Regions from separate parts of the Brenneria nigrifluens DSM 30175 genome, predicted to be linked through region 3. Evidence: riboswitches for the same ligand, from Rfam matches in the RefSeq annotation. Region 3 holds a riboswitch; each other region holds the start of a gene.
The links. A riboswitch is a leader RNA that binds a small molecule or an ion and turns the genes downstream of it on or off. The one in region 3 is predicted to bind thiamine pyrophosphate.
Positions count from the first base shown of each region.

Region 1: linked by a shared signal. The riboswitch ahead of thiC (phosphomethylpyrimidine synthase ThiC) and the one ahead of thiM (hydroxyethylthiazole kinase) in region 3 are both predicted to bind thiamine pyrophosphate.
Region 2: linked by a shared signal. The riboswitch ahead of thiB (thiamine ABC transporter substrate binding subunit) and the one ahead of thiM (hydroxyethylthiazole kinase) in region 3 are both predicted to bind thiamine pyrophosphate.

Region 1 is NZ_CP034036.1:4,502,941-4,506,213, forward strand. Features, by position in the region: gene nudC (NAD(+) diphosphatase) at 1-208, opposite strand, end outside; gene EH206_RS21115 (Rsd/AlgQ family anti-sigma factor) at 314-775, shown strand; TPP riboswitch at 905-1,047, shown strand; gene thiC (phosphomethylpyrimidine synthase ThiC) at 1,147-3,096, shown strand; gene thiE (thiamine phosphate synthase) at 3,093-3,273, shown strand, end outside.
Region 2 is NZ_CP034036.1:752,328-755,600, forward strand. Features, by position in the region: gene thiP (thiamine/thiamine pyrophosphate ABC transporter permease ThiP) at 1-682, opposite strand, end outside; gene thiB (thiamine ABC transporter substrate binding subunit) at 658-1,644, opposite strand; TPP riboswitch at 1,754-1,875, opposite strand; gene sgrR (HTH-type transcriptional regulator SgrR) at 1,917-3,273, opposite strand, start outside.
Region 3 is NZ_CP034036.1:1,359,515-1,362,787, reverse strand. Features, by position in the region: gene fbaB (class I fructose-bisphosphate aldolase) at 1-17, shown strand, start outside; gene thiD (bifunctional hydroxymethylpyrimidine kinase/phosphomethylpyrimidine kinase) at 114-917, opposite strand; gene thiM (hydroxyethylthiazole kinase) at 914-1,708, opposite strand; TPP riboswitch at 1,749-1,849, opposite strand; gene EH206_RS06245 (amidase) at 1,937-3,124, opposite strand; gene EH206_RS06240 (ABC transporter ATP-binding protein) at 3,114-3,273, opposite strand, start outside.

The sequences.
Region 1 (3,273 bases), 1.7 Mb from region 3:
GACGGACGGATGCCATGCCGCTATCCCGATTCTGGCAGACCAGCCGGACGGGCTGCCCCTGCCATTCGCCGATCAGTCGGGCGCTCTGCCCCTGTAAGGACCAGTTGGACGCCGTTCCCTGCGGCAATTCCCCCTCAGGGAGCCATATCTGGTTTGCGTGACTGATCACCCACCATCCGGTTTCGTCACCTTTTAGCGTTTGTTCCATATCTTTTCTATTGCTCCACTATCACTTCACTGGCATTTTACCACTATGGGTGATGAGATAACTTTCATAACTTACGGTTATTTTTTACCATTCACGGAGCCAACAATGCTAAACCAGTTACAAAGCCTGACTGACCTCGTCGGTGGCAATAATGCGTTAATCGACCAATGGCTACAAGCGCGTAAGCAGCTGCTGATTGCTTACTACCATCTGGTTGGCATTAAGCCGAACAAAGAAAAGCTCTCCCCGCTGGATGAAAAAGCGCTGGATGAATTTTGCCATAATCTGGTCGATTATCTGTCGATCGGCCACTTCCACGTTTACGAGCGGATATTGCCGGAAGCCGCCGTCCTCGGCGAACAGAAAAAGGCGTATTTCAACCAGCTTGATGAAGCATTAAAAAGCAACACAGAGCAGATTATGGCGTCTTATGACGGTCATTTGGCGACCTCCATCGATGATGAAAACTGTATTGAATTCCAGCAGGCGCTGTCCCGCGTGGGCGAAACCCTGGCCGAACGTTTCACGCTGGAAGACAATGTTATCCGGCTGATTTTTGATAATTAATATCTTTTTATTATCATATTGTTACCATTCAGCATCTGGTTTATCCAGGCAGATGCGCCTTCCTTGCTTTGACATGCCCGTGCTGGCGTCATAAAGTGTCACCGTTGTAATCAGCCCGTTAATAGTAGGGCTATCTTGTCGGAGTGCCTAGCGCGTTTCCGTTTCTTGAGTGTTAAGCAAGAAAAGAAAATGCGCAGGCTGAGACCGTTAATTCGGGATCCGCGGAACCTGATCGGGTTAATACCCGCGAAGGGAACAAGAGTAATGTGCCTGATTGAGACCTGCATCAATCGCTCCGGCATACCTAGCGTTATTACTCCCTCCGAGCTCCAGACAAGCAATTTTCCCTTTACGCATCACAGGAACTTGCTATGTCTACCAAAACATCATCATCCCGACCGCCCAAAACCAGTCGTCGCGACCAGCGCGCGGCCGCCCAGCAGTTTATTGATACGCTGCAGGGGATGGCGTTTCCCAACTCGCGGCGCATTTATCTCACCGGCTCACGCGACGATATTCGCGTGCCGATGCGCGAAATCCAGCTTAGCCCGACGTTAGTCGGCGGCGGCAAGGACGATCCGCAATACCAGCCCAACGAGCCGATCCCGGTGTACGACACCGCCGGTCCGTACGGCGATCCGGCGTCGCGCCCGGACGTGCGCGTCGGATTAGCCAGACTGCGCGCCAACTGGATCGCCGAGCGTAACGATAGCGCCACGCTCGCCGCCGTCAGTTCGGATTTTACCCAGCAGCGCCTGGCGGATGCCGGACTGGATCATCTGCGCTTCGAACACCTGCCGCGTCCGCTGCGCGCTAAACCGGGCAAATGCGTGACCCAGCTGCACTATGCGCGCCAGGGCATCATCACCCCGGAAATGGAGTTTATCGCCATCCGCGAAAATATGGGCCGCGAGCGCATCCGCGGCGAGGTGTTGCGCCAGCAGCATCCCGGCGAGGGGTTTGGCGCCCGCCTGCCGGAGAACATCACTCCGGAGTTCGTGCGTCAGGAAGTGGCCGCCGGGCGCGCCATCATTCCGTCGAATATCAATCACCCGGAATCCGAACCGATGATTATCGGCCGCAATTTTCTGGTGAAGGTGAACGCCAATATCGGCAACTCCGCCGTCACCTCCTCGATTGAAGAAGAGGTGGAAAAGCTGGTGTGGTCCACCCGCTGGGGCGCGGACACCGTTATGGACCTCTCCACCGGACGCTATATTCACGAAACCCGCGAGTGGATCCTGCGCAACAGTCCTGTGCCCATCGGTACGGTGCCCATCTATCAGGCGCTGGAAAAAGTCAACGGCGTAGCGGAAAACCTGAACTGGGAAATGTTCCGCGACACTCTGCTGGAACAGGCGGAACAGGGCGTCGACTATTTCACCATCCACGCCGGCGTGCTGCTGCGCTATGTGCCGATGACCGCCAAACGGCTGACCGGCATCGTGTCGCGCGGCGGTTCAATCATGGCCAAGTGGTGCCTGTCGCATCATAAAGAGAGCTTCCTGTATGAGCACTTCCGCGACATCTGCGAAATCTGCGCCGCCTATGACGTCGCGCTGTCGCTGGGCGACGGTCTGCGCCCCGGATCGATTCAGGACGCCAACGATGAAGCGCAGTTCGCCGAACTGCATACGCTGGGAGAACTGACCAAAATCGCCTGGGAGTACGATGTGCAGGTGATGATCGAAGGTCCCGGCCATGTGCCGATGCAGATGATCCGCCGCAATATGACCGAAGAGCTGGAGCACTGCCACGAAGCGCCGTTCTATACGCTGGGCCCGCTGACCACCGATATCGCCCCCGGTTACGACCACTTCACCTCCGGCATCGGCGCGGCGATGATCGGCTGGTTCGGCTGCGCCATGCTCTGTTACGTCACCCCGAAAGAACACCTGGGGCTGCCGAATAAGGAAGACGTCAAACAGGGGCTGATTACCTACAAAATCGCCGCCCACGCCGCCGACCTGGCGAAAGGCCATCCCGGCGCGCAGATCCGCGATAACGCCATGTCCAAGGCGCGTTTCGAATTCCGCTGGGAGGATCAGTTCAATCTGGCGCTCGACCCCGAAACCGCCCGCGCCTACCACGATGAAACCCTGCCGCAGGAGTCCGGCAAAATAGCCCACTTCTGCTCCATGTGCGGGCCGAAGTTCTGCTCGATGAAAATTTCCCAGGAAGTGCGCGATTACGCGGCACAACAGCAAGCCGCGGCGCAGCCCATTGAAGTGGGAATGACGCACATGTCCGAAGCCTTTCGCGCCCGCGGCGGCGAGCTGTACCACAGCGCCGCCAGCCTGCAAACGGAGGAGAACAAATGACTTTATCTCAGACGGCGGCATCGCCAATCGCCGCGCCGTTTCCTCCCACCGCGCAGCGGCTCGGCCTCTACCCGGTGGTGGACAGCGTCGAGTGGATTGAGCGCCTGCTTAGCGCGGGCGTCAAAACCATTCAGCTGCGCATTAAAGACCTGCCCGACGAGCAGGTGGAAGCGGATA
Region 2 (3,273 bases), 610 kb from region 3:
GTTCGATGGTGGTGGCCCGCGGTCCTCCCCCCAGCGACAGCACGGTGGCGAAGCTGGCGAAACAGAGCATAAAGATAAGCGCGGCGGTGGGCGGGATCTGCCGGCGCAGCCAGGGCCATTCGACAATGCGGAAATGCTGCCAGCCGTTCATGCCCAGTTGGGCCGCCAACTGACGCTGTTCCGTGGCGATGCCCTCCAGCGACTGCAACAGCAGACGGGTCGCCAGCGGCAGGTTGAAGAAAATATGCGCCAGCAGAATGCCTTGCAGTCCGTAAGGGGAGAAGCGGTAGGGAAGACCCGCCGCCTCCAGCAGATGCGCCAGCCAGCCCTGGCGGCCGTAAACGCTCAGCAGGCCGAAAACCGCCACCAGCACCGGCAGCACCAGGGTCATGGCGCACAGCCGCAATAGCCAGCGGTGGCCGGGGAAACGCCGGCGATAAAGCGCTCTGGCGAGGAAGACCGCCGGCAGGGTGGAGAGCAGGGCGGATAAAAATGCCTGCCAGAAGGTGAAGCGGATAACATGCCACAGATAGCTATCGCGCCATAGCGTCCGCCACTGGTTTTCCGGCGCCTGTAGCCACAGCGCGCCGAAAGCCAGCAGCGCCACCGAGATCAGCAGCGTGGCGGCCAGTCCGCCCGGCCACAGGCTGCCTGCGGTCAGCGGCTGACGGCGCGTTGCCATGCCTGGATCCAGTTATTCCGCTGTTCCGCTACCTGCTGTGCGCTGTATTGCAAGGCTTTTTCCGGTACGGCAAGCGAGGCGAAGCCGGGCGGCAGCTCGGTGTCGGTCACCGGATACATCCAGTTGGTGGTGGGGATCGCCTGTTGGAATGCCGGCGTCAGGATGAACTGCATAAAGCGTTTCGCCAGCGCCGGGTTTTTGCTGGACGCCAGCTGTCCGGCGACTTCGATTTGCAGATAGTGCCCTTCGCTGAAGTTTGCCGCGGCGTAGCTGTCTTTTTTCTCTTCAATGATGTGATAGGCCGGGGAAGTGGTGTAGCTGAGCACCAGGTCGGCCTCGCCTTTCAGAAACAGACCGTAGGCTTCGCTCCAGCCTTTGGTGACGGTAACCGTTTTTTTCGCCAGCTTTTGCCACGCCTGCGGCGCCTGTTCGCCGTACACCTGCTGCATCCATAGCAGCAGCCCCAATCCCGGGGTGCTGGTGCGGGGATCCTGATAAATCACTTTCCACGGCTCGCTGCTGTCGACCAGTTCATGCAGGCTCCGGGGGGGATTCTTCAGCTTCTCCTTGTTGTAGACAAAGGCGAAATAGCCGTAGTCATAGGGCACGAAGGTGGCGTTGTTCCAGCCGCCGGGAACCTTCACGGCCGCGGCGGTATCCAACTGGTGTCGGCTAAATAGCCCGGTCTGTTCCGCCGCCTGCAATAGGTTATTATCCAACCCCAGAATGATATCCGCTTTGCTGTTTTTGCCCTCCATGCGCAGGCGGTTCAGCAGCGAGGCGCCATCTTCCAGCGCCACAAAATTCAGTTCGCACTCACACTCTTTTTCAAAAGCGGTTTTGATCACCGGGCCGGGGCCCCATTCGGACGCGAAGGAGTCGTAGGTGTAAACGGTGAGCGCCGGTTTGGCGAACGCCGGCGCCGACATCAGCAGCAGGCAGGGAAGGATTTTTTTCCACAGGGAAAGCGGGCGTTTCAGCGGCCCGGGTTTTAACCCGTTTTGTTTTAATAGCGATGTAATTAACACTTTGCACTCCTGTCGTTATAGGGTGGCAAAGGTCTTTGAGTCAGCGATGAACACTCTCAAATCCCTTCGCCGGTATTAACCGGATCAGGTTCGACGGGTATTTTCTCAGCGAAAAACGCGTTAGAGACAGTTGATAAAGCCGTTTTCGCACCCCGTTGAGAACGGCCTATTGTAAAGGCTTGGGGAGGGCAGGGAAAGCCGGGTCGTCAGTTTTCCGGCGGGGCGAACCAGGCGGATTTGAAATCGAACCATCCCAGGGTATTCATACGGATGCCGCGCATGCTGCGCTGTCCCTGTAGTTGCAGCCAGTTGTGAAACAGCGGATGCAACTGACCGCTACGCACCAGTTTTTCGCTCCATTCCGCCATCGGCAGCGCTTTGCTGCGCCACAGGCCGGCGTCCTGAAGCAGATCTTCCTCCAGACAATGCTGCATCAACGGCTGTTCGTAAAGCATGGCAAACAGCGAAAATTCCAGGGGCAGATAGCAGTTGACGCTGCACAGCCAGATATCGCTCCGCGCTTCCCCCTGATGCCAATCCTCGTAGGTCACCGTTTGGATGGTCAGTTTAACGCCGTGCGCTTTAAGCACTTTCTTTATTATTTCACCGATCATCTGATATTCGGGATGGTCATGATAGAAGGTCAGGGTGAGCTGTTTCAGTTCCGCCGGTTTTTCCTGCGCTTCGTCCCGCTGCCGGTAATGCCAGCGGGGCAGCAGGCTATAGGCCGGCGACCAGTCGCGCTGATGCGCGCTATCCGCGTGGCCGAGCAGGGCGATCGGGTTGCATATCCGGCACAGCCAGCGGCGCACCTGCGGCTGACCGGCGAGCGGCGAACGCTTATCGAACAGCAGGAAGTAGCACCCCTCTTCCATACGGCTTTCCAACTCATCGTGAGATGAATCATCCGATTCCAGGTGCAGGGAGCAGGGATACACCTCGGTGGCGTCGGGCAGCACCCAGATATTGACCTCGTCAATTAGCGCCCGATAGCCGAAGTAGTCATCAAACGCCTTTATTTTCAGCTGATTATTATTGTTGCGCGTCACGGAGTAAGGGCCGGTTCCGATAGGCTGGCGGGCGAAATCAGGCAGGGTGCGCCACTCCTCCGGCAGGATCATGGCCGGCACGCTGCCCAGCAGCCAGGGCAGCCAGTCGTCGGGGCTGCTCAGCCGGACGTCGATCACGAACGGCATCGGCGAGGTCACGCTAGCGATATGGGAGAACAAGGGAAGCGCATTGAGCCGGGTGAGCGAGGCGATCACGTCTTGCATGGCGAGCTCGCGCCCGTGATGAAAACGAATCGACGGGCGCAGATAAAACCGCCAGTGCAGCGGGGACAACATTTGCCAGTGGTGCGCCAGATCGGGTTTAAGTTCCCCGTTTTCCTCATTTATATTGGTCAGGCCGCTGAAAATCTGCCGGGCGATATGCATTTCCGAGCGCCGCAGGGCGGAACCCGGCAGCAGATTGCGCAGCGGGCGATAGTAAAGAATGCGCAGAATATGTTTGCCCTGGCGGAAACTGCGGCCCAGGTGCGCCAGCAGCATTTGCCGTACGGTG
Region 3 (3,273 bases):
GCATTACCATCGCCTAGTCCGTCGGAGATTGTCCGGTCGGCGGTTCAGCCCGCACGGCCGGACAATCACCTAACAGCCAGGCTAGCGCCGCGCGCCTTTAACTTCGCCCGCCATCACCACCAGGCATGGAAATGATGCACCGGGCCTATCCCCTGCCCCACTTCCAGCGTATCGGCCTGCTCAAGCGCTTTTTGCAGATAATTTTTCGCCGCCGCGACCGTCTCCGGCCAGTCGGCATGACGCGGCCGCAGCGCCGCCAGCGCGGCGGACAGGGTGCATCCGGTGCCGTGGGTATGGCGGGTTTTGACGCGGGGAGAGGTAAAACGCTGCGGCGCCGCGTTGCGGCTAAACAGCCAGTCCGGGCTCTCCTCCTCGCTCAGATGACCGCCTTTCATCAGCACCGCCTGACACCCCATATCCAGCAACGCCTGCCCCTGCTGGCGCATTTCCCGCTCGTTCACGGCCGGCGCGCAATCAAGCAGAGCTGCCGCTTCCGGCAGGTTAGGCGTAATGATGGATACCTGCGGCAGCAATAAACGGCGGATCGACGCCACCGCGTCGGGCGAGAGCAGCGGATCGCCGCTTTTTGCCAGCATCACCGTGTCGAGCACCACATGGGGCACCGCGTAATGACGCAAACGCTCAGCCACCGCGTCAACGATATCAGCCTGCGCCAGCATGCCGATCTTGGCGCTGTCGATGCGCACATCGCTCAGCACAGAATCAAGCTGGGCCGCGACAAAATCCGGCTCAATGCGGTAGACCGACTGCACGCCGCGCGTATTCTGCGCCACCAGCGCGGTAATCACCGTGGCGCCGTAAGCCCCCAGCGCCGAGAACGTTTTCAGATCGGCCTGAATGCCCGCCCCGCCGCTGGGGTCGGTGCCGGCAATGGTTAACGCATTGATTCGTTTCATGCCAGATCCTCCCCGCGCAGGCCATAGAGAGCGTCAAGAAAGGCCGGAATAAAACTCCCCGGCCCCTGGGCCTGGCGCGCGGCCCGCTGCCCGGCCAGCGACATCACGTAACAGGCCGCCGCCACGTGGCATAAGCGATCGCCCTTCAGCGCGCAGAAAGCGGCGACCACCGCGGACAATGCGCAGCCGGTTCCCACCACGCGGGTCATGATTTTATCCCCGCCGCTGATCGCCCAGTCAAAAGAACCGTTCGTTACGTAGTCCACTTCGCCGGTCACCGCGACAACGGTGGAGAACCTGCGGGCCAGCCCGCGGGCGGCGGACAGCGCGCTATGGGAATCGTCGGCGCTGTCCACGCCGCGACTGCGCGCGCCCAGTCCGGCCAACGCCATGATTTCGGAGGCGTTGCCGCGAATGGCCGCCGGTTTTAATTGCAGCAGTTGATGGGCGAATTCGCTACGATAAGTCAGCCCGCCGACCGCCACCGGATCGAGCACCCACGGCGTGGCGGACTGATTGGCGCCGTGGACCGCCGCCAGCATGGCGTCGGCGCGATGGCGCTCCAGCGTGCCGACGTTGATCAGCAGCGCATCGGCCAAGGCGCTGAACTGCGCGGCTTCGGCGGGATCCACCACCATCGCCGGCGACGCATTCAACGCCAGCAGCACGTTGGCGGTGAAAGATTGCACCACATCGTTGGTGAGACAGTGCACTAAAGGAGACAAGGCGTGAAATTGCGTTAGCGAGGCCGCCGCCTGGGCAGCCGGTAAATCGACAGGTCGAGCGTTCATCATTCCCCCAACCGGCGTTCAAGAAGGCGGTAACCGGTTGGTCGGCATACCGTGACTTCCCTACGCTGGCATAATCCAGATCAGGTAATGCGGGTATTTCTCAGCCCTGTGGTTGAAACCAGGGCACCCCGAGTCATGTAATTCATCGCCTATGGCTAGGCCTGTACAGTATCGCCAACAAACGCCGCGACAACAATGCCAATTTGCCGCGCGGCGGCAAGTTTGTGCTTAATGCGCGGCAAGATGGCGGCGGGCGACGCGCGCCGCGGCGCGCACCAGGCTCAGATCGCTGCCGCGCGGTCCGATAAGCGAAATTCCCAGCGGCGCTCCCTCTTTGTACGTCAGCGGCAGATTCAGCTGCGGGATGCCGCACAGCACGGCAATGGACAACAAATGGTGCGACAGCTGCCGGGTCTGTTCAATATCCTCGTCCCGCGCGTCCAGCAGCGGCGCAATATCCGGCACCGTGGGCAATACCAGAATACGATTGCCCAACAGCGCCTGCCAGGCGTCGCGAAAGCGCTCGCGGACACGACAGGCGTTCTGGTACTGCTCGTCCGTCACGCCGGCGCCCCAGGCAAAACGCCCGGCCACGTCCGGCCCCAGCGCAAAACCGTAGCGGGTGATTTTTTCCCCCTGCGTCAGCCAGGCCTCGCGCCCCTGGATAAAACGGAAAGCCCAGTAGGCCTCTTCCAGCGCGGGAAGCTCGCCGGACAGCGGCGACAGTTCGCCGGCAACGTCCTTGATACTTTCCAGCGCGGGCCGCAACGCCTGTTGCGATGCCGCGGGAAGCAGGTCAAACAGCGCATGGCTGATGACCCATTGCGCTTGTGGCGGCAGCGGGGCGTCGTCCTCACCCAGCAAACACTCCCCCACCCGCTCGAATAAGTCGGCGTCGCGGGTGAAGTAGCCCGCCGTATCCATACTGGGGGCCAGCGGCTGGCAATCGTCCAGGGAAATCCGTCCGTGACTGGGGCGCAGGCCAAACAGACCGCAGTAACTCGCCGGCGTGCGGATCGAACCGCCGGTATCCGTCCCCAGGGCGAAATCGCACAGACGGTTGGACACCGCCGCCGCCGATCCCGATGACGACCCGCCGGGAATGCGTTCCGGCGCCGCGCCGTTACGCGGCGTGCCATAGTGCGCATTCTTGCCGCTCATGGAAAACGCCATCTCGTTGGTATGGGTCTTCCCGACGAATTCCGCCCCCGCATCCAGCAGCCGCCGTACCGTCGGTGCCGTACGCCGTTTTATGCCCGACATGGCGAGTATGTGGGGGCTACCGCCTCCGGTCGGATACCCCGCCACGTCGAACAGATCTTTAACCGCAAAGGTAAAACCGGATAACGGTCCCTGAGGCGCATGCTCGACGGCGGCCGGCGGATAGGGCATAAAAGCGAAAGCATTATCTTGCATGATGGTTCCTTAAATTCACGACGGTGGATGGCCCCTCTACGCCGTCGTTCCAATGATGACAACTAATTTGATGTCCGGCAATCACCTGCCGGGACGCCGGTATCTGGCTGCGGCACAGCTCGCTGGCGCGCGGACAGCGAGGAGAAAAC